Regions from separate parts of the Candidatus Pelagibacter sp. PS_41 genome, predicted to be linked through region 1. Evidence: riboswitches for the same ligand, from Rfam matches in the RefSeq annotation. Region 1 holds a riboswitch; each other region holds the start of a gene.

Region 1 (3,281 bases):
TAACTAATCTTACTATTTCATTAAGTAACAATCGTCCTAGATATAGACACCCGATTTAGGACTTGTTAAGGTCTGATTATGAAAGGTTATAGATTTATTACAAGTGACGACACTTCAGAATTTTGCCATCGTGTCACGGAGGCCATATCCAATGGATGGAAATTGTATGGTGAACCCAAAATGACCTTTGATAAAAAAAGAGGGGTCATGCGTTGTGCTCAAGCAGTTATAAAAAATTCACCTCAGAAAAAGTATTCCAAAAAGATGAAGTTATCATCGATATAAATGGCAGATCAGATAATACCCTTTGTTTATATGCTAGGGATACTCTTATTAGTACTCCCAGCTTTTCTACAATCTAATTCTAAATTAAAGCAGTTTTTAACTAATCTTACTATTTGGATTGTCATTATCCTTCTAATTCTAACCATCATCTATTTCATTTGACATTTTGAGAGAAAGTTGATTATATGTAATTGCGCTGAGTTAAGTTAAATTGCAGAGCGCGTTATAAATCCTGCTAAAGCGACGCTTCAACCACCGCTTTAGACAGGTGGTTTTTTTTTATCTTTCATAAAATTAAGCCGGGCAGTTGAACCATATTGTGCGCCCTGCATTTGCTTAAGCACTAAAAAGGAGAAAAGAGGCCTATGAATATAACCTCTTATTATTTTGTGACCTTTTTTCTCCAAAACAAGAGGAAAAAAAATGAGCACAAATAAATTAAAAGAAAGATTAGATAAAGGACCGGTTATATGCGCAGAAGGTTTTTTATTTGAGATAGAAAGACGTGGCTACATGTCATCAGGGGAATTTGTTCCAATGGTGTCATTAGATCATCCTGAAGTTTTAGAGAACTTACATAGAGAATTTCAACACGCAGGATCTGATGTAGTTGAGGCCTTTACTTATAATGGACACAGAGAAAAAATGCGTGTTATTGGTAAGGAAGAACTTCTTGAACCACTAAATCGTTCAGCATTAAAAATTGCTAAAAAAGTAGCACTAGATACTCCTAAAGGATCAAAACCAAATTTGATGGCAGGTAATATTTCAAATTCAAATATCTGGAAACATAATGATCCACAATCTCAAAAAGAAGTTGAAGGAATGTTTGCAGAGATGATTGGTTGGGCCGTTGAAGAAGGTGCTGATATGTTAATTGGTGAAACTTTTTATTATGCTGAAGAAGCTTTTAAAGCTTTAGAGATAATGAAAAAAACAGGTTTACCAACTGTATTAACCATATCTCCAATGGGTGAAAATAAAATGAGAGATGGAAAATCAGTTGTTGATACCTGTAAAGAGCTAGAGCAATTAGGGGCCGATGTTGTAGGTTTAAATTGTTTTAGAGGACCTGCTACTATGTTTCCTTTTTTAAAAGAAATTAGAAAAGCAGTTAAATGTCATGTTGGAGCATTACCTATTCCTTATAGAACCAGTGAAGATTACCCAACATTTTTTAATCTACCAGATCGAAGTAATTGTGCATGTCCATCACCTCATGGAAGAACGTTTCCAACAGCATTGGACCCACACTTTTGTAATAGATATGAAATAGGAAAATTTGCAAAAGATGCTTATGAGCTAGGTATTAATTACCTTGGAGTATGCTGTGGAGCAAACCCAATGTTGATTAGGGAAGTTGCTGAGTCAATTGGTTTAACTGTTCCAGCAAGTAAATATCGAGAGAACATGGAAAATCATTTTATGTATGGAAAAAATAAAAGAATTCCAAAACATATGACTGAATATGGAGACAAAGCGTAAATAAATTAAGAAGGGCATTTAACTAAATTGTGCGCCTGACATATGTCGAAGCACTAAAACAGGAGAAAAAAATGAGTAACAATCTAAAAGAAACAATCAGTAATCTACAGAAGGATTTTACAGCCAACCCAAAAAATGCTGTGGTCCAATATGAAAGCAACTCAATTCTTAAAGAAGGACTTCAATCTGTAGTCACTCTTAGAGAGCATAAATTAGTTGTTGATGAACCCAAAAGTTTTGGTGGTAAAGATGAGGGACCCAGCCCAGTAGAGTTAATATTAGCAGCGTTAGCAACGTGTCAGGAGATAACTTATAAAGCATTTGCTACAGCAGCGGGTATTAATATTGAGAGTGTTAGTGTTAAATTAAAAGGTGAATTAGATCTTCAGGGTTTTTTAGCTTTAAATAAAAACACTAGACCTGGCTTTCAATCCATCTCTGGAACTGTTGACATTAAATCTTCATCACCAAAAGCAGAAATAGATAAATTGATTGATACGGTAAATACACATTGCCCGGTATTAGATATTTTATCAAAAGGAGTTCCTATTAAATTGTTTCAAAAGGTTTCTTCAAGTTCTAATAATAAAGAGCACATAGAGCAAAGAGCAAGTGCTGCTTAACTAATCTAACTCAAGCTCTATGAAAAATAGGGCTTGAGTCTTTTAAGTTCATTTCAAATCCTAAAAAATTAGAAGTTTGACTAGAATTAAGTATTAATTGCGTGCTAGGGTCTTGTTAATGAAAAATATTTATCATTCCGATATTTATCAATTTAACACCCCAGTTAATAGTTACTGGGAAGATCAATCAAATGAAAATTTAAATCTAGAAAAACTTAATAAAGATATCAGCTCAGAAATTGTTGTAATAGGTGGAGGGTACACTGGTTTATCCTGTGCAATTAATTTAATAGAAAATCATAATTTAGATGTCATTTTAGTTGAAGCTGGAAAAATAGGTTGGGGGGCTTCATCTCGTAATGCAGGTTTTTGTTGTCTGCCACCAAGTAAGATGTCTTTTAAAAAGATGCAATCTATTTACGGCAATGATGAAACTAAAAAGTTCTTTAAAAACTCTGTTGAAGGCTCAAATTATACAAAAGATATTATACAAGAATATAATATTGATTGTGATGTAACGGGGGATAGTAATTACGTAGTCGCCCATCATCCAAATAAGTTTAAAGATATTAAAGAACAAGCTTCAGCTTATAGAGAAGAGTTTGGTATTGAAACTGAAATTTATTCAAAAGAAGAATTTGATAAAATTGGCCATGGGGGCACAGAGCAATTTGGAGCTTTTTCTTATAAACCTGGTTTTGCAATCAATCCTCTTAAGTTTGTTAATGGCATTGCAAAATACGCTTTATCTAAACAATTAAAAATCTTCGAGCACACTAAAGTTGATAAAATTGATAAAGATAAGGGTGCTTATATTTTAAGGACGAAAGAAGGATCTATTCGTTCAAAAAAAATAGTCGTTGCAACAAATGGGTTCTACCAAGAAGG
Region 2 (3,281 bases), 330 kb from region 1:
TTTTTAATATTAAAATTGCAACAGAATCTTTTGGCCCTGTTACAATTGCTTTTCTAAGAGTTTTTTTTGGATCTATTCCAGTATTATTATTATGTTTTTACAAAAAAATAAGAGTGGAGGCATTCTCTAAAGATTGGTATTGGTTTGCTATAATAGGTTTTGTAAATTTAGTTTTACCTTTTTTTCTAATAGCTTACGGTGTTAAATCAGTGCAAAGTAACTTGGCTGCAATATTAATGTCTACAACACCATTAAGCTCAACAATATTGGGTCACTTTTATACAAAAAATGAAAAGTTTAATTTAGTTAAAACTTTTGGAATACTAATTGGCTTTTCAGGAATTATTTATTTATTTTCAGATAATCTATTGATAAATGATAGTAATTTTATTTCTGCGTTATTAATATTACTTGGGTCAACCTGTTATGTTATTGGGGGAGTTTTAACTCTTAAAATTAGTAAGAAAAAGAATGAAAATGTAACATGCTCTATATTAATTTGGGCTGTCCTAATCTTAATACCATTTGTTTATTTTATTGAAAAACCATGGAACTCGGTTCCAAGCATTGAATCTACAATATCAGTAGTTTATCTAGGAATGATTTCAACAGGTGTTGCTTGGTTACTAAGATTTAAAATTCTAAAAGATAATGGTCTTATATTTCAGTCACAAGTTTCTTACTTAATTCCAATATTTGGCACTATATTAAGTTATATTTTCCTAAAAGAAATAATAACACCTAAAGTTTTATTATCTTTATTAGCAGTTGTTGTTGGAATTTATTTTGTAAAAAAATCAGATCAAAAAAAAACTACTTAAATTGAACCATTTCCTTAATATGAGAAGGCCTTGTTTCACAACATCCACCTAAAATAGTTGCACCAGCATTTTTAAACTTTTTAACAAAATTTGCCATCAATTCAGGTGTTAAATCTTTTCTTTGACCTAAAAACTCATTAGGATTCCCTGTTTTACTTTTATTATAGGAATTAGTATATCCATTTTTGGGCTTGGTCGTTTCAAATGCATTAAGCTTAAATCCAAAAGGAATACCTAAATTTTTAACCTCTTCCAAATTTATAGAAAAATTTTCAGGTGAAATACAAGATAAGATTAATCCAAGTAAATTCTTGTGGTCAATATTATTTACAATATTAGATATTTTTTCACCACTTGGAAGATTAATACCCTCAGATATGTGCGCACCTATCAGATAAGGTTTTTTGAAATCCTGGATTGCTTCAATTGCTAGTCTGAATTCTTTAACACTTGATAAAACATCTAAATAAAAAAAGTCAACATATGGATCAAGTAATTTTGCTTGATCATAAAAATTTTGTTTAATTTCTTCATCTGCTCTCGTGTCTTCTTCGTAAGTTAAATATTGAGGTGGAAGACCCCCAGCTATCAAAATATGTGGAAATTGTTTTTTAGCTTTTTGAGCTATCTCCCCAGCTTTTTTATTTAGGTATTCAAATTTATCCTCAACTTTATTGTCACGTAACCTAACTCTTCTAGTTGTAAAAGTTGTGGTAACAATAACTTCAGCTCCAGCTTTAATAAAATCCAAATGAGTATCTAATAATAGCTGATGATATTCTTCTTTAAGCAATGCGTTAGCACTCCACAATGTTCCATTAGGTTTCATACCACGAGCTAATAATTCTTGCCCCATACCACCATCTAAAATTCGTGTTGTTTTAAAAAAATTAATATCCATTCTTACTCCTTACTTTTTTAGTGCTTTTGCTTTATGCCAGGTGCACAATATAGTCCAACTACCTTTACCAATTATATAATGATTTCCTTTTTAGCAGTTAATACCTGCAATATGGATCAAATCGGTTAATGTGTTTATATATCAAATAGACTGATTAGTAAATCACTTCTTAAATAATATTTTAGCATTAAATGAGAAGGATCTTCTCTCACCATCAACATTAAATGGGTAAGCTGTGTGCATTAAATAATTTGGAAAAATCAATAAATCACCTAATTTAGGGTTTAAATTGTAGATGCTTTTACTTAAAAAATTTTTTTGACCATTGATAAAATCAATAGTTCCATTAGTTTTAATCTTTTTATTCTTAAGAAGTTTATTTTGATTCATATCTTTTGGGATTTTAAGATACCCAACCCCTGATAGTTGTCCTTCATGATAATGAATTGGGTTATACTCATTTTTTAATTGTCTTACTACCCATAGGTTGATTATCTTAATTTCTTTAATTTTTTTAACTCCTGACTTATCAAGATAAACTTTGATATTTTTTATTATCTCTTTAGACAAACTTTTATTAACTATTGTTTTAGGTATTTTGATTTCATTCTTAATTTGACTTGCTAGCTTAGAACTATAATCATCTTTTATAGATGATTGGGTCTTATCAACGTGATTATTTAATATGTTAATAATTTTTTTAGATAACTTTGTTTTTCCAATAGTTGGTCCAAAAGCTCTAAATGTTTTCATATTTTATCTATAATAATTTAATACTTCCGTTATGCAAACAACTTCAATCCTATTCGAATAGCGACAAATATGACAAGTGCTGATGTCACTAAAGCCAACATTTTTGCAGGAAAAATTTTAAGATTTAAATAGTTTCCTATTTGACCGCCTATTAAAACAAACAGAAATAAAGGCCAATAATCATAAATTCCATTTATTGTCGATGACTTTGTAAATTGACCAGCAAGACCTGACAGAGAATTAATCAGTATGAATAATGATGCGGCAGTTGCAATATTTTTTACTTTATCTGCTCTAATCAATAACAATATGGGGCTTAAGAAAATTCCACCACCAATCCCAACTACACCAGACACAAATCCAATAGATGCGCCTATTAATAAGGATAACATTTTTGGTATTTTTTTATAAACTTCAATCTTTTGATCAAAAGATTTAAATTTCACAAGAAGTAGAGCTCCTGCTAGTGTTAAGACTACAAAAAGTAAAATTTCAAAAATTTCTTTATTTATTGATAAAGAGCCACCTATGAATGCAAGTGGGACAGATGATATTAAAAATGGGGCAAGGATCTTAAGATTGATATTTCCAGCTTTAATATAATTAATACAATTTCCTGATACGACAATAATATTACAAAAGAGGGCAATTACAGGAAAGATTAAGTAGGGAACATCCCAAATTAACAGAAGAGCTAAATACGTAGAACCACCTCCAAATCCAACACTAGAGTATAAAGTTGCTGTTAGAAGAAATAAAAATGATAATATAATCATAATAATTATTTTAAATTTATGATTGTAAAT
Region 3 (3,281 bases), 120 kb from region 1:
ATTTTTAGGTTGGTTTATGGTTACTAGTGGATTAACACAAAATAATGATGTTAGTCATTTTAGATTGGCAATTCATTTATCACTTGCACTTTTTATCTTATGTTTAATTTTTTGGTATATTTTAGATTTTTTTGATATTAAAAAATTAGATTATAAAATTCCACAATCCTTTTTGTTATTTATTTTTTTATTAATTATTATTCAAATTATATTGGGAGCTTTTCTGTCAGGTTTAGATGGAGGTTTAATTTATAATACTTGGCCAGATATGAATGGTACATTTTTTCCAAATGATGTTTTATTATTAGATTTTTTTACCTCTGAGTCATTTTATAATACTTCTATTATTCAATTTTTACATAGATCAACTGCCTATCTGCTTCTGATCCTTGTTATGATTATTAACTATTTATTTATTAAAGAAGGAGTTGCCATAAAAAATATAATTCTTTTTGATACAGCTTTACTTATTCAAATATTATTAGGAATTATTACATTAATATCTGGTGTAGAAATAAAGTATGCATCACTACACCAGTTAGGTTCTATTTTTGTATTAACAACCTATATTTTACTCATTTATAAAAACTCAAGAGGTTTTTTAAAACGATAAAGAATTGTTATGAAGCGTTAAGTGCTTGATCAAGATCATCTATTATATCGTCAATATGTTCTAATCCTATACACAGTCTTATATATCCAGGCGTAACTCCTGCAGCACTTAATTCTTGCTCTGTGAGTTGGCTATGAGTTGTTGTTGCTGGATGTATAGCTAAGCTTCTAGCATCTCCTATATTTGCCACATGATAAAACATCTTTAAAGCTTCTATAAATTTCTTACCAGACTCAATACCACCTTTTAGTTCTATTCCTATTAAAGCACCATTTCCCCCATTAAGATATTTTTTTGCTCTTTTACCAATATCTCCTTCATATTTGGTTGGGTAAATCACTCTAGCAACTTTTTTATGTTTAGATAAGTGACCCACTGTTTTTTCAGCATTAGAGCAATGTTGTTTCATCCTCAAGGCTACTGTTTCAAGTCCTTGAATTATTCCAAAAGCATTATCAGGCGCTAATGCAGCTCCAAGATCTCTCAAAAGAGTAACTCTTGCTCTAACAGCAAAGGATACATTGGCACCAGTTAATTCAGGAACTGCCTTACCCCAAACTACGCCACCATAGCTTGCATCAGGTTCATTAAACAGTGGTTGTCTTTTTGGATTAGCTGTCCAATCAAAATTTCCACCATCAATTAGTGCTCCACCTACAACTGTACCATGTCCACCTATATATTTTGTAAGTGAATAAACTACTACAGCTGCACCATGTTCTATTGGCTTACAGATGATAGGAGCGGCCGTGTTATCAACTATTAATGGTATATTATATTTTTTTCCAATATCAGAAACTTCTTTAATAGGAAATACTCTTAAATATGGATTGGGTAATGTTTCCCCATAAAAAGCTCTAGTTTTACCATCTATTGCTTTTTCAAAGTTTTTAGGATCTGCTGGATCTGCATATCTAACTTCAATACCAAGCTTGCTCAATGTATGAGTAAACAATGAAACAGTTCCACCATAAAGATCTGTAGAACTAACAATATTATCGCCAGCTTGAGCAACATTCAAAATAGCAAATGTTGAAGCTGTTTGACCCGAAGAAACAGTTAAACTTGCTAATCCACCATCTAAGGCAGCAAGTCTTTTTTCAAGAACATCATTTGTTGGATTCATAATTCTTGTGTAGATATTTCCAAACTCTTTTAGACCAAATAAATTGGCTGCATGCTCAGTGCTATCAAATAGATATGAAGTTGTTCTATAAATTGGGACAGCTACAGCTTTTGTAGTTGGGTCACTTCTATAATCACCACCGTGCAATGCTATAGTTTCTGGGTTTTGTCTTTTTGTACTCATCTTAATACTCCTTTTTTAGTACTTTTGCTTTATGCAAGGCGTACAATACAGTTCAAATGCGCCTACCGAAAATGTGCGTAAAAAATCCTTTTTAGCAATTATTAGCCTGCAATAGGAACAAATCGGCAAATAAAAGTTACCATTAAATGGCTATATTGCAAGAGAAATATAAAATTGACTTTATAATTATTAATAGTATTAATCCTCGCACCATGACTAAATTTTTAAAAAGTAGCGAATTAACAAGTAATTGGTTTGAAATTGATGCTAAAGGAGCAGTTGTTGGAAGATTAGCATCTATAATAGCAATGATTGTTAGGGGAAAAAACAAAACTACTTACACACCTCACATGGATGATGGAGACTTTGTAGTTGTTAAAAATATAGAACATGCAAAATTTACTGGAAAAAAATTTAAAGACAAAAAATACTATAGACATACGGGCCACCCAGGTGGAATTAAAGAAATAACTCCTGAAAAACTATTAGAAAAGAATAAACCAGGAGAGACTTTAAAATTAGCGGTTAAAAGAATGTTACCAGGAGGTGTTCTTGGTAGAAAGCAATTAACTAAAGTTAAAATTTATGCTGGTGAAGAGCATCCTCATGCAGCTCAAAATCCCAAACTTTTAGATTTAGGAAAATTAAATAGTAAAAATTTAATTAGAAATTAATATGGAACAAACAGCACAAACAATATCAAAAAAACCTAAGATCAAGTTAGATTTTAAAGATAGTAAATATGCTACTGGCAGAAGAAAAAAATCAATTGCTAAAATTTGGTTAAAAAAAGGGACTGGTAAAATTTATGTTAATGGTCGAACAATGGATGAATACTTCACTAGTGGTAGTCATAAAATGCAAATCACAAGACCTTTTGAAATCATTAATCAAGCAACAGCATATGATGTTAGATGTAGTGTTGCTGGAGGCGGTCACACAGGACAGGCAGGAGCAATGGTTCACGGTATTGCAAAAGCCTTAATATTATTTGACTCAGAACTAAGAAGTACACTAAAAACAGAGAAACTTAACACCAGAGACTCAAGATCTGTTGAAAGAAAAAAACCTGGTCGTAAAAAAGCTAGAAGAAGCTTCCAATTCTCGAAAAGATAATTCTTTTTTATTTCAAAATAGTTATAATAAACAATGCCTAAGCTTAATGTTTTAGTTGCTGGTTCTACTGGTTATATTGGTGTTCAATTAATAAAGTTATTAGTTAAGCACAAAAATATTAATATAAAATATTTATGTGGTAGCTCATCTGTTGGTAAGAAAATTGCTAGTTATGAAAAATCATTAAAATCAAAAAATTTACCAAAGATTACTAAATTTAATAAATCATTTTTAAAAGAAATA

What was found. Region 1 has a riboswitch for S-adenosylmethionine ahead of AC5SL8_RS03780 (OsmC family protein). Riboswitches for the same ligand answer to the same signal wherever they lie in the genome.
Region 2: linked by a shared signal. The riboswitch ahead of AC5SL8_RS01835 (homocysteine S-methyltransferase family protein) and the one ahead of AC5SL8_RS03780 (OsmC family protein) in region 1 are both predicted to bind S-adenosylmethionine.
Region 3: linked by a shared signal. The riboswitch ahead of AC5SL8_RS03035 (O-acetylhomoserine aminocarboxypropyltransferase/cysteine synthase family protein) and the one ahead of AC5SL8_RS03780 (OsmC family protein) in region 1 are both predicted to bind S-adenosylmethionine.

The regions. Positions count from the first base shown of each region.
Region 1 is NZ_CM182062.1:680,136-683,416, reverse strand. It holds gene AC5SL8_RS03790 (DUF1737 domain-containing protein) at 79-285, shown strand; SAM riboswitch class V at 578-642, shown strand; gene AC5SL8_RS03785 (homocysteine S-methyltransferase family protein) at 709-1,770, shown strand; SAM riboswitch class V at 1,774-1,838, shown strand; gene AC5SL8_RS03780 (OsmC family protein) at 1,842-2,393, shown strand; gene AC5SL8_RS03775 (NAD(P)/FAD-dependent oxidoreductase) at 2,512-3,281, shown strand, end outside.
Region 2 is NZ_CM182062.1:347,410-350,690, forward strand. It holds gene AC5SL8_RS01830 (DMT family transporter) at 1-821, shown strand, start outside; gene AC5SL8_RS01835 (homocysteine S-methyltransferase family protein) at 814-1,722, opposite strand; SAM riboswitch class V at 1,732-1,795, opposite strand; gene AC5SL8_RS01840 (2OG-Fe(II) oxygenase family protein) at 1,885-2,475, opposite strand; gene AC5SL8_RS01845 (sulfite exporter TauE/SafE family protein) at 2,505-3,251, opposite strand; gene moaB (molybdenum cofactor biosynthesis protein B) at 3,270-3,281, shown strand, end outside.
Region 3 is NZ_CM182062.1:557,801-561,081, reverse strand. It holds gene AC5SL8_RS03040 (COX15/CtaA family protein) at 1-613, shown strand, start outside; gene AC5SL8_RS03035 (O-acetylhomoserine aminocarboxypropyltransferase/cysteine synthase family protein) at 621-1,922, opposite strand; SAM riboswitch class V at 1,927-1,995, opposite strand; gene rplM (50S ribosomal protein L13) at 2,135-2,596, shown strand; gene rpsI (30S ribosomal protein S9) at 2,598-3,038, shown strand; gene argC (N-acetyl-gamma-glutamyl-phosphate reductase) at 3,072-3,281, shown strand, end outside.